DNA from 4 places in the Mesorhizobium sp. M1348 genome. Region 2 is predicted to be linked to each of the others. Evidence: predicted binding sites of a transcription regulator. Region 2 holds the regulator's gene; each other region holds the start of a gene.
The links. Region 2 encodes LexA, which represses DNA repair genes until DNA is damaged. Its sites were predicted from a motif close to TGTTCNNNNTGTGTTCNG; they were not measured.

Region 1 (3,112 bases), on a different contig from region 2:
CGACAGCCCAGTGGACAGCATCGTCACCTTTACGCTTGACCGCACCGTTTCCGGCGGCACGCATCTGCGCATCGTCCATGATGGTTTTGCTGGGGCAGCGATGCCGGAGATCGCGATGGCAGGCGCCGGTTGCCGGCTTTCCTTTGAAGCGCACACTCCCAGGCACAAGCAGATCGCCGCAAACACCCCGCGCCTCTTCCTGCGCGCGGCCTGAACGACAACAGTCAACGGAGACAAACGATGAGCGGCCTTGCCAATCTGGTGCCGATGGTGATCGATCAGTCGAGCCGCGGTGAACGCGCCTTCGACATATTTTCGCGGCTGCTGCGCGAGCGCATCGTCTTCATCAACGGGCCGATCGATGACGGCACGTCGGCGCTGGTCTGCGCCCAGCTTCTGTCGCTGGAATCCGACAATCCCGACAAGGAGGTCTCGCTCTACATCAACTCGCCGGGCGGCGTGGTGACCAGCGGTTTCGCCATCTATGATACGATGCAGTATATCAGTTGCCCGGTCTCCACCGTTTGTATGGGTTTCGCCGCCTCGATGGCCTCGTTCCTTTTGATGGCCGGCACGCCAGGGCGGCGTATCGCGCTACCCAACACCAGCATCGTGCTGCATCAGCCTCTCGGCGGTTTCCAGGGCCAAGCCTCCGACATCCAGCGCCATGCCGAGGGCATCCTTCGCACCAAGCGGCGCATGACCGATCTTTACGCCCACCATTGCGGCCGCACCTACGAAGAAGTGGAACGCACGCTCGACCGCGACTTTTTCATGACCGCACAGGAGGCCAAGGATTGGGGCCTCGTCGACCATGTTTTCGACACTCGCAAGCAGGCCGCGTGAAGCACCTTCGAACGGAACTGAGCGATATGAGGGCTGGCAACTCTCAGCGCCGCCGGTCTGGCTTCGGCGCTATCGCCGCACTATAGTCAGGTGATGACCGCCATTCGTTCATCCAGCCTATGCCTTGCCATTGCCGCCATTGTGGGCACGAACATGCTGGTGGGCATGGCACTTGCCCAAGATAATTCGACGTCTTCGCAAAAGGGCGCCCTGCCCGGTGTGACGAGTGACTATCGCATCGCCGAGCCAACTCCGCAGCCCGAGCCCGACGACGCGGTTCCAAGCAGCGGCAACGGCACGTTCAAGATCGGCGATACCGATGTTCGGATTTCCGGCAGCATCACCATCGATGTCGCTACCGGCGGGATCAGGCCCTCCAGCCGCTAAGTTCGCCTGGTGTGAACCACAAATATTGCGCTTCAAACGAACAGCCCCGCCATTGCTTTTGCAACTGACGGGGCTTCTTGGATCTAAAATCCAAATTGCCGGGAGTGTACTGCCGGCTTTTTATTTCGGATGCTTCGCGGCGTTCAGCCGACGATCCGACTAGCAGTCTCTGATTGTTGTGGGGATCGGCAGATCAACGTTGGCAGGTAGCGCTAAACGCCTGACCTGGCTACTTATACCTGCCGCGGCTCCAGCGACACGTGGAGCCTCAAGGAACTATCCGGTGGAGTCATGCCTCTGCTCTCCTTCTGTTCGTTGCGACTGTCGTCGTCGAAGCGCTCATCGCATAACCCGCGGCGTCTCGCAGGCTAGCCCCAGGCCGCGAGGCCATCGAAAGACGGCCAGCTTCGTTGACGTTTGGAGTCTGCCCCCGTGACGCATGGACGTCAACCTTGAATAGCCGATTACCGAAAAATGTGATCGCGAGACGCTTTGTGAAGCCGGCTGTACGGGCAGCTTTTGTCAGGAGCGTGTTCGGCCTTTGTTCTTTCCGCTTGCCCGTTCGCGCGAAAGGCGGTTAAACGCTTTGGTCGAGAGTTGTGGCGTCTCTCGAAAAGGCGGCGAAATTACCTACATAGGGGATGGTCGGGAAAACCCGCCCATCCCACGAATTCCAGATTCTGAGGCGGCGACCGGCGATGGCCGACCATAAATATCTCTCCATTCGCGGGGCACGCGAACACAATCTGAAGAATGTCGATCTCGACCTGCCGCGTGACAGCCTGATCGTCATGACCGGCCTGTCGGGGTCGGGCAAGTCGTCGCTTGCCTTCGACACCATCTACGCCGAGGGCCAGCGCCGCTATGTCGAGAGCCTTTCGGCCTATGCGCGGCAATTCCTCGAAATGATGCAGAAGCCGGACGTCGACCAGATCGACGGCCTGTCGCCAGCCATCTCCATCGAGCAGAAGACCACCTCGAAGAACCCACGCTCGACGGTCGGCACCGTCACCGAGATCTACGATTATATGCGGCTTTTGTTCGCCCGCGTCGGTGTACCCTATTCACCGGCCACTGGCCTGCCGATCGAGAGCCAGACGGTTTCGCAGATGGTCGACCGGGTGCTTGCAGTCGAGGAAGGCACCCGGCTGTTCATCCTGGCGCCGATGGTGCGCGGCCGCAAAGGCGAGTACCGCAAGGAACTGCTGGAGCTGCAGAAGAAAGGTTTTCAGCGCGTCAAGGTCGATGGCGTCTTCTACGAGATCGCCGACGTGCCGGCGCTGGACAAGAAGTACAAGCATGACATCGACGTTGTCGTCGACCGCATCGTCGTGCGCGGCGATCTGGCGACGCGGCTCGCCGATTCCATCGAGACCGCGCTGAAGCTGGCCGACGGACTGGCGGTAGCGGAATTTGCCGACAAGCCGCTCGACGCCAGCCAGACCGGCGAGGATTCGGTCAACAAGTCGAAGAACGAGACGCATGAACGCATGCTGTTCTCGGAAAAGTTCGCCTGCCCGGTGTCCGGTTTCACCATTCCCGAGATCGAGCCTAGGCTGTTCTCCTTCAACAATCCGTTCGGCGCCTGCCCAACCTGCGACGGGCTCGGCAGCCAGCGCGCCATCGATGCCAGCCTGGTCGTGCCCGACGAGAATGTTTCGCTGCGCGCTGGCGCCGTCAGCCCGTGGGCGAAGTCGACCTCGCCCTATTATGCGCAAACGCTGGAAGCGCTGGGCGTTGCCTATGGCTTCAAGCTCGGCGACAAGTTCAAGGATTTGAGCGAGGAGGCAAGGCAAGCCGTCCTGCACGGCACCGGCGAGCGCGAAATCACCTTCCACTACGATGACGGCCTGCGCTCCTACAAGACGACGAAAACCTT
Region 2 (3,112 bases):
AAGCTATCGCCCTCGGCGACGATGACCCGCCGCTGCGGACGCATGGCCATGGCGGCGTGCAGCAGCTTGTAGATGTTGACCGACGTCGTGTCGCAGACCACCGTCTGGCCGGTCGCGGCACCGATCAGGCGCCCGAGCTGGTCGCCAAGTTCAAGCGGCATGTTGAACCAGCCGGCCGTGTTCCATGCGCGGATGAGATCATGCGACCATTCCTCGGTCGCGGCCTTGTACAGTTCATCGAAAGCGGCACGTGAAGCAGCTCCTAGCGAATTGCCGTCGAGATAGATCACTCCTTGCGGCAACACAAAACGGTCGCGCATCGCGCGCAGCGGATCTGCGGCATCCATCGCCTTTATGGCCGCGAGATCGGGAATTCCTGTCATGATTTGCCTGCTCCCCCAAAGATTCAACGCAACGCCGGACACGCATCGACTGTTCTTCCATTACCGGGTAGCGCGCAGCAAGGCTCCACCAGCGAGAAGCAGCCTGACCAGGCGGTGGAAACCCGGAGTTAACCCGAGGTTGGCGTTTTGAGTTCGTTTCGTTCACGGTGCATTGACCAAACCGCACAGTCGATACGGGTTCAATTCCGTGCCCTTTTGCCGACCGACGGCCGATGCCAGTGGCGCCTTCTAGGAAGCCAGAAGGGCGCAAACGACAGCAGAATCAAGGCGATGAGGCTCGCGGCGGGTGAAAATGCGGCATTCCGGTAGGGGCGTGGTTTGTTTCCCGAGCCTTAACGCATTCATTAAACTTTAAACAGTTGCGGAACACAACTGGAACAGATAGTGTTTGTTCTGGGTTTGTTTTTCTGATTCTGTTGGGGGTCGCTATGCTGACACGCAAACAACACGAACTGCTTATGTTCATCCACGAAAGGTTGAAGGAAAGCGGTATTCCGCCCTCCTTCGACGAGATGAAGGAAGCGCTCGACCTGGCTTCCAAATCGGGAATCCATCGGCTGATAACGGCGCTGGAGGAGCGCGGCTTCATTCGCCGTTTGCCCAACCGGGCCCGTGCGCTGGAGGTGCTGCGCCTGCCTGACTCGATCGCCCCCGGCCTCAATGCGGCACGCAAGTTCTCGCCGAGTGTCATCCAGGGCAGTCTTGGGCAAGGTGCCCCTCGGCAGGGCAAGCCGACATCGTCGCGCGTCCCTGCAGCCGGCAATGACGACGATGTCGTCGCCGCCGTTTCGATCCCGGTGATGGGCCGCATCGCCGCCGGTGTGCCGATCGACGCCATCCAGCACCAGACGCATTCGATTTCGGTGCCGCCGGATATGATCATGGGCGGCGAGCATTATGCGCTCGAGGTCAAAGGCGATTCGATGATCGAGGCTGGCATTTTCGACGGCGACACGGTGATCATCCGCAATGCCGATACGGCGAGCCCCGGTGAGATCGTGGTGGCACTGGTCGACGAGGAGGAAGCGACGCTGAAGCGGTTCCGCCGCAAGGGCGCCTCGATCGCCCTGGAAGCCGCCAATCCGGCCTACGAGACGCGCATCTTCGGACCAGACAGGGTCAAGGTGCAAGGCAAGCTCGTCGGACTGATCCGCCGCTACTGAGCTCCGCCCTTGGCGCCGGCTTTGGGTTTGTCGGCCCTGCGGTATGGCGGCAGGCCCCGCGCCGCGCGTGAAAATTTCCGCTGCACGTGCCAGGGCCGGTATGATTTTTCGACGGCAAAGCGGATTTCGGCGCGTGTTGCCGCTTGTGGATCGAAATAGACGGCCGCACTTCCCGCGCGCGCCAGTTGCCGTTTGGTGACGACGAGGACCAGCCGGTCGTAGTAGCAGGGATTATGGGCGGTGGCGTCGTCGATGACGATCAAGCTGGCAAAGGCGCAGGCTGGCCGTGCAGTATCGCGGTCCTTGGCTTGCGCGATGATCGCGCCGGATGGATGCCTGGCGAGGCAGAGGCCGTCCGTGCAAATGAACGGCATGCCCGGCGGTAGGTCGGCCGGATCGGCAATGTCGAATTGCGGATCGTTCTTTCCAGGTGTTTCCGGCGCGACGATAGCCTCTGATGTGAGCGCGCGTTTCCAGTTGTCGATGGTGAACTCATTCGGGCGTGCCCGGTTGACCGCGAGTTCACCGCTGCCGATCGGCAGCGCGACCAGCCGTGCGTCCTCCGAGATCAATACATCGGGTACGCGCGTCTGCGTTGTCGTTAGCAAGCCGGCGAGCGCAAAAGGAAGTGCCGCGAGCCGCAACCAGGTCGTCGCCATGCTGGCAATGACGAGGGCGATCGTCACCAAAAGGACGGATCTCAGCGAAATCAGCCCGACCGCATCGATCGGCGAGCGCTCGGAGATCCACCCGGACAGGGCGATCATCGCCGTCAGCCCCTTGCCCATCACGTAGAGGAAAGGCCCATCCGCGCCGAACGGCATCGCCAGCGCACTGAGGACGGCGAAGGGCATGACGACCAGTGAGACGATAGGCATGATGGCCAGATTGGCGAACAGGCTGAGCGGCGCCACGCGCTGGAAATGCCATATGGCGAAAAGCGCCGTGGCGCTCCCTGCAATGATCGAGGTCATCGCCAGGCCGCCCATGCCCAGCAGGACCTTTCGAGTGGCAAAGCGTAGCGGCGACCGCCGGGGCGGCGGCGTGGTGGCCCTGCCGGCGCGGTAATCAGACCAGCCTGCATAGGCGCCGACAAGGGCCGCCGTCGCGGCGAAGGACATCTGGAAGCTCGGACCGACCACCTCGTGCGGCGACACCAGAATGACGGCGATGGCCGAGATCGCCAGGTTGCGCATGGTGAGCGCGGTCCGGTCGAACAGCACGGCGATAAGCATCACCGCCAGCATGATGAAGCTGCGTTCGGCCGCTACCACAATGCCGGAAAAGACGAGGTAGGCCGCAATCGAAAAAAGCGCGGCGGCCGCGGCATATTTCTTGACCGGCCGTCGCGATGAGAAATCGGGAAACAGCGCAAAGGCGCCGCGTAGCAGCGCCATGATGGTGCCGGCGACCAACGCCATATGCAGCCCCGAGATGGAGATGATGTGGTAGATGCCTGTGCGCCGCATCGCTTCGTTGATCTCCTCGGGAATGCCGGCGCGCACGCCGACGATTAGCGCAGCAGCAATCTCGCCCTCGGCGCCG
Region 3 (3,112 bases), on a different contig from region 2:
GCGCTCAGGCATTTTGCGGTGAGTGCGGCTCGCATCTCTACGCCACGTCGGCGGGCGAGGGACCGAAGGTTTACGGCATCAGGGTCGGGACGGCACGGCAGCGCGATCAACTGGTGCCGAGAAAGCAGATCTGGCATCGCTCGGCGCTGCATTGGCTGCCGGAATTCGAAGGCATGACCATCATCGAGGAGCAGTAGCGCCAGACCCGGGCGAAGCGCTCGCCTCCGGTTCCGGCGGAGCTCTCAATCGTCGCCTTCGACGACCCTTAGCCTCAACTGCCCGGTTTTCGAATCGGCGACGCGCGGGCTGCTTTCCGCTTTTGCTCCGCTGCCATTCGAACCAGTGGTGTTCTCCGCCGGCTGCACGCCAAACTCCAGCGCCTCGATCTTTTGTCCGCGCCTGGTCACCTTCGATGTCGAGACCAGAATGTCGTCGATATCCTTGGCCGATTGGCCGAAATGCGTCTGCAATTTGCGCACCCGCTCGTCGAGCCGAGACACGTCTTCCATCAGCCGGATAACCTCGCCCTGGATCAGGTGCGCCTGCTCGCGCATGCGTGCATCCTTGAGGATTGCCTGGATGACCTGGATCGACAGCATCAAAAGCGATGGCGAGACGATGACGATCCGCGATCGATGCGCCTTTTGGACAACGGCTTCGAAATTCTCATGGATTTCGGCGAACACCGATTCCGAGGGCACGAACATGAAGGCGGTGTCCTGCGTCTCGCCCTGGATCAGGTATTTTTCGGAAATATCCCGGACATGCACCTCGATGTCGCGGCGGAAAGCCTGTGCGGCGGACTTCTGCAGGTCGGCGCCTTCGGCGGCCCGAATGGCATTCCAGGCCTCGAGCGGAAACTTTGCATCGATGGCAAGCGACGGTGCGCCGTTCGGCATCTTCACCAGGCAGTCGGGCCGGCTGCCATTCGACAAGGTCGCCTGGAATTCATAGGCGCCGTGCGGCAATCCGTCGGCGACGATGGCTTCCATGCGCGACTGGCCGAAGGCACCGCGCGTCTGCTTGTTGGAAAGGATCGCCTGCAATTGCACGACCTGGCCGGCCAGCGACTGGATGTTGCCTTGCGCGACATCGATAATCGCCAGCCGTTCCTGCAGCTTGGCGAGGCTCTCATGCGTCGATCTCGTCTGCTCGGTCATGGTCTGGCCTAGGCGGCCGGTCATGGCATCGAGGCGCTGGCCGATCGACTGTGTCAGTTCCGCTTGGCGCGCCCCGAACACTTCTGCGATGGCGCCCATGCGGCCCTGCATTTCCGCCTGGCTTGCCAAGATGCCGGCCATCCGCACCTCGGCGTCGCGGGCGTGGTCGGCGGCTTCGGCGGCCGCCACCGCACGCGCCTTGGCCGATCGCCAGAGCGCAACGACGAGCGCCACGAACAGTCCGAGGAACAGCATTGCGCCGAAACCCAGGGCATGGCCGAGCGTGATCGTGGTGGCGCCGAGCCGGGCGACAGGTTCGGACAGGATGGTGGCCAGATCGTTCATGCCGACAGCATAGATGATTCGGTCTACCGGCACAGATCAAAACGTGAACGACCCGAAGGCGCCCCGGTTGACGCTTTTCCTGCGAGGTCTTAGGTGAGACGCCATGTCGATCAAGCCGCTTATCATCCTCCCCGATCCCGTCCTGCGCCAGGTTTCAAAACCGGTCGAGCGTGTCGACGGCGACTTGCGCAAACTGGCCGGCGACATGCTGGACACCATGTATGACGCGCCCGGCATTGGCCTCGCTGCGATCCAGGTCGGCGAACCCTTGCGCATGCTGGTCATCGACCTCGCCAAGGAGGACGAGACGCCGGCACCGCACGTCTTCATCAATCCCGAAATCCTCGAAAGCTCCGACCAGCGTTCGGTCTATGAGGAAGGCTGTCTGTCGATCCCGGACTACTACGCCGAGGTCGAGCGTCCGGCAGCGGTGCGGGTGAAATATCTCGATCGCGACGGCAAGCTGCAGGAGATCGAAGCCGAGGGGCTGATGGCGACCTGCCTGCAGCATGAAATCGACCATCTCAACGGCGTGCTGTTCATCGATTACATCTCCAAGCTGAAGCGCGACATGGTGGTCAAAAAGTTCAAGAAGCTCGCCAGGGACAAGGCGCCAGGCAAGATGGTGGGATAGGGGTCGACGAATGCCCCTGCGTGTCATCTTCATGGGTACGCCTGAATTCTCCGTGTCGACGCTGCGGGCGATTGCCGAGGCCGGGCATGAATTGGCAGCCGTCTACACGCAGCCGCCGCGCGCCGGCGGCCGGCGCGGGCTCGAACTGACGCCGTCGCCGGTGCAGCGCGAGGCGGATCGGTTGGGCGTCGAGGTTCGCACGCCGGTGTCGCTGAAGGGCGAGGCGGAGCAGGAGGCGTTCCGCGCGTTGGGTGCCGACGTCGCCGCGGTAGTCGCCTACGGGCTGCTTCTGCCGAAACCCATTCTCGAGGCGCCGCGGCTCGGTTGCCTCAATGGCCACGCATCGCTGTTGCCGCGCTGGCGCGGCGCCGCCCCTATCCAGCGCGCCATCATGGCCGGCGATACCGAGACGGGCATGATGGTGATGCGGATGGAGGAAGGCCTCGACACCGGGCCGGTGGCAATGGTTGAAAAATGCGCCGTTGGACCCGACATGACGGCCGGCGATCTGCACGACCGGCTGATGGTGTTGGGTGCGGCTCTGATGGTGCAGGCGCTCGAACGGCTGGAACGGAATACACTGACATTTACCACACAGGCCGAGGTGGGGGTGACCTACGCCAAGAAAATCGATAAATCGGAGACTCGCATAGACTGGCTGCGACCTGCCGGCGACGTGCACAACCAGATTCGCGGCCTGTCGCCCTTTCCCGGTGCATGGTGCGAGGCCGAAATCGGCGGCCGCATGGAGCGGCTGAAACTGCTTCGCTCGACGCTCTTGCAAGGCGCCGGCGAACCGGGAGGAATTCTCGACGATCGGCTGACGGTCGCCTGCGGGTCAGGCGCGATCAGGCTGGTCGAAGTTCAACGTGCGGGCGGAAGGCCCATTGCCGCGCAGGAGTTTCTGCGCGGGGCCAAGCTCGAAAAAGGAATGAAATTGTCATGAGCATGATGTCCATACGCGCGGCGACGC
Region 4 (3,112 bases), on a different contig from region 2:
TGGGCTGGGACCCGGCCATCGTCAACGTCAATGGCGGCGCCATCGCCATCGGCCATCCGGTCGGCGCCTCGGGCGCCCGCATCTTCAACACGCTGGTCTACGAAATGCGCCGCAGAAGTGCCAAGAAAGGCCTTGCCACGCTATGCATCGGCGGCGGCATGGGTGTTGCTATGTGCGTTGAAGCATTGTGATGAGATAGGCGATACGAATAGGATCTGGCGCAAAGCGAGTAGGGAATAGAGGGCAAACCCCGCCGCTTCAACGCTCAGTCATCTGCATTTCCCGGGAGGACATATGACAAAGGTTGCAATCGTCACAGGCGGGTCGCGCGGCATCGGCGCGGCGATATCGGTCGCCTTGAAAAGCGCCGGCTATTCGGTCGCCGCAAACTACGCCGGCAATGAGGAAGCGGCGGCAAAGTTCAAGGCCGCGACCGGCATCCCGGTCTATAAATGGTCGGTCGCCGACTACGAGGCCTGCGCCGCCGGCATCAAACAGGTAGAGGCCGATCTCGGTCCCGTCTCGGTGCTGGTCAACAATGCCGGCATCACTCGCGACGCGATGTTCCACAAGATGACGCGAGAGCAATGGAAGGAGGTCCTCGACACCAACCTTTCCGGCGTCTTCAACATGACGCATCCGTTGTGGGGCGGCATGCGCGACCGCAAGTTCGGTCGCATCATCACCATCTCCTCGATCAACGGCCAGAAAGGCCAGGTCGGCCAGGTCAATTATTCGGCCTCGAAGGCCGGCGATATCGGCTTCACCAAGGCGTTGGCCCAGGAAGGCGCGCGCGCCGGCATCACCGTCAACGTCATTTGCCCCGGCTACATCGCCACCGAGATGGTCAAGGCGATGGACGAGAAGGTCCTCAACGAGCGCGTTATCCCGCAGATCCCGATCGGCCGTCTCGGCGAGCCGGAGGAGATCGCGCGCTGCGTCGTCTTCCTCGCTTCCGACGATGCCGGTTTCATCACCGGTTCGACCATATCAGCCAATGGCGGGCAGTACATCGCCTGACCGTTTATCTTTACGTTGAGATAGATACGCGCTGAATGAACGGGCCCCGCAAAACGGCCCGTTCCATAGCAGCTTTCTCCGCTGCAAGATCGCGGTGCCGCACACTGCCCGAAACTGGCATGCAAAGGTTAACGGCAACTGCGCAACCTGTGCACAACCCGTCCGACAGCCTGTCGATTCTCGGTGGAAAAGCTGTTCACAACACAACATGTTGCGGTGAACAAACCAAGAAACTTTGCCTATCGCTGATTCGTCGCCGATTCGTTCCGGCTTTGAGCGGAACGTTAACGGCGAGAGCTGAAAACACCCTCGAAATGATTAAAGCGCATTAGGAAACATCAATAATTTCATAATGTTGGGCGGAGCAGATTGGCTGGCCACGATCATTCACCGGCAAAGGTTAACCGCGGTGCTCGCTTGGATGCCGCTTGCATGAATCGGGCCAGTTTCCGTGATTCAGCATGTGGTGAGACTCGCCGGCAGAAAGCCCAGATGTAGCCGTGAACAAACCCTGAATCAGCGGGAGTCAGTGATTCGTAGCTGATTCGTTCCAGACTCGTTCCAATTGTTAATCGGGAACAGATTTTCTGGCTTCGAAGCAACCAATCGCCTGCCCTCGGCACATTCCGCTTTCGCTTCGCGCCCGAAATCCCTATGTGTCGCCTGTCATACGCGGCCAATATGGGCGCGCTCCCGACAATGCGAGGCAGAGAGCCTTATTTCCAGGCCGATGAACATCCATCCGAAACACACTGAACCGCTGATCCTGTCGGGTCGAGACGTGACGGCCGTGCTCGGCCCGACCAACACCGGCAAGACCCATCTCGCCATCGAACGCATGGTGGCGCATGAAAGCGGCGTCATCGGCCTGCCGCTCAGGCTGCTTGCCCGCGAGGTCTATACGCGCGTCTGCGAGAAGGTCGGCGCCCATAAGGTTGCGCTCATCACCGGCGAGGAAAAGATCCAGCCGGCGGGCGCGAAATACTCGGTCTGCACCGTGGAAGCGATGCCGCGCGAGACCGACGCCGCCTTCGTTGCCATCGACGAGGTCCAGCTCGCCGGCGATCTCGAACGCGGCCACATCTTCACCGATCGCATCCTACATCTGCGCGGCCGCCAGGAGACGCTGCTGCTGGGCGCGGCCACCATGCACGGCATCCTGCAGCGCCTGCTGCGGGGCGTGTCGGTGGTGACCCGGCCACGGCTATCGCACCTTGCCTATGCCGGCTCGAAGAAGCTGACCCGCCTGCCGCGGCGCACCGCGATCGTCGCCTTCTCGGCCGACGAGGTCTATGCCATCGCCGAGCTGATCCGCCGCCAGCAGGGCGGTGCCGCCGTCGTGCTCGGCGCACTCAGCCCGCGCACCCGCAACGCCCAGGTGGCGCTGTTCCAGTCGGGCGACGTCGACTACCTCGTCGCCACCGACGCCATCGGCATGGGCCTCAACCTCGACCTCGACCACGTCGCCTTCGCCCAGAACCGTAAATTCGACGGCTACCAGTACCGCAACCTGACGGCGGCCGAGCTCGGCCAGATTGCCGGCCGCGCCGGCCGGCACCTGCGCGACGGCACCTTCGGCGTCACCGGCCAGGTCGATCCGCTGGACGAGGAACTTGTCAAGAAGATCGAGGCGCATGATTTCGACCAGGTGAAAGTGCTGCAGTGGCGTACCGCGCATTTCGATTTCGCCAACCTTGATGCGCTGAAGCGCTCGATCGAGACCAACGCCCCGGTCGAAGGCCTGACGCGCGCACTGCCAGCAGTAGACGCGCAAGCGCTCGAGCATCTGTCGCGCGACGAGGATGTCCGGGCACTCACCACCGATGCCAGACGCGTGGCGCTGCTGTGGGAAGCCTGCGCGCTGCCCGACTACAGGAAGATCGCGCCGGCCCAGCACGCCGACTTGATCGCCTCCATCTACATGGACCTTGCCAGGCACGGCCATGTCGACGAGAACTACATGGCCGAGCAGGTGCGCCGTGCCGACACCACCGAAGGCGACATCGACACGCTGTCGCACAGGATTGCCCAGATCCGCACATGGACCTTCGTCTCCAACCGGCCCGGCTGGCTGGCCGATCGGGCACACTGG

Region 1: uvrA (excinuclease ABC subunit UvrA) is a predicted target of LexA. The motif match lies at 1,765-1,782, and genes of this name have one in related genera.
Region 3: NKH13_RS07625 (DNA recombination protein RmuC) is a predicted target of LexA. The motif match lies at 1,538-1,555, and genes of this name have one in related genera.
Region 4: NKH13_RS01000 (helicase-related protein) is a predicted target of LexA. The motif match lies at 1,567-1,584, and genes of this name have one in related genera.

Annotation. Positions count from the first base shown of each region.
Region 1 covers NZ_JAMYLH010000013.1:101,887-104,998, reverse strand. Annotated here, with positions in the region: gene NKH13_RS21335 (SRPBCC family protein) at 1-214, shown strand, start outside; gene NKH13_RS21330 (ATP-dependent Clp protease proteolytic subunit) at 241-846, shown strand; gene NKH13_RS21325 (hypothetical protein) at 940-1,233, shown strand; gene uvrA (excinuclease ABC subunit UvrA) at 1,932-3,112, shown strand, end outside.
Region 2 covers NZ_JAMYLH010000034.1:15,623-18,734, reverse strand. Annotated here, with positions in the region: partial or broken gene kynU (kynureninase) at 1-383, opposite strand, end outside; gene lexA (transcriptional repressor LexA) at 833-1,567, shown strand; gene NKH13_RS31095 (ComEC/Rec2 family competence protein) at 1,561-3,112, opposite strand, start outside.
Region 3 covers NZ_JAMYLH010000003.1:123,948-127,059, reverse strand. Annotated here, with positions in the region: gene NKH13_RS07630 (GFA family protein) at 1-197, shown strand, start outside; gene NKH13_RS07625 (DNA recombination protein RmuC) at 243-1,505, opposite strand; gene def (peptide deformylase) at 1,609-2,139, shown strand; gene fmt (methionyl-tRNA formyltransferase) at 2,156-3,085, shown strand; gene NKH13_RS07610 (GNAT family N-acetyltransferase) at 3,082-3,112, shown strand, end outside.
Region 4 covers NZ_JAMYLH010000001.1:204,288-207,399, reverse strand. Annotated here, with positions in the region: gene NKH13_RS01010 (acetyl-CoA C-acetyltransferase) at 1-191, shown strand, start outside; gene phbB (acetoacetyl-CoA reductase) at 295-1,020, shown strand; gene NKH13_RS01000 (helicase-related protein) at 1,751-3,112, shown strand, end outside.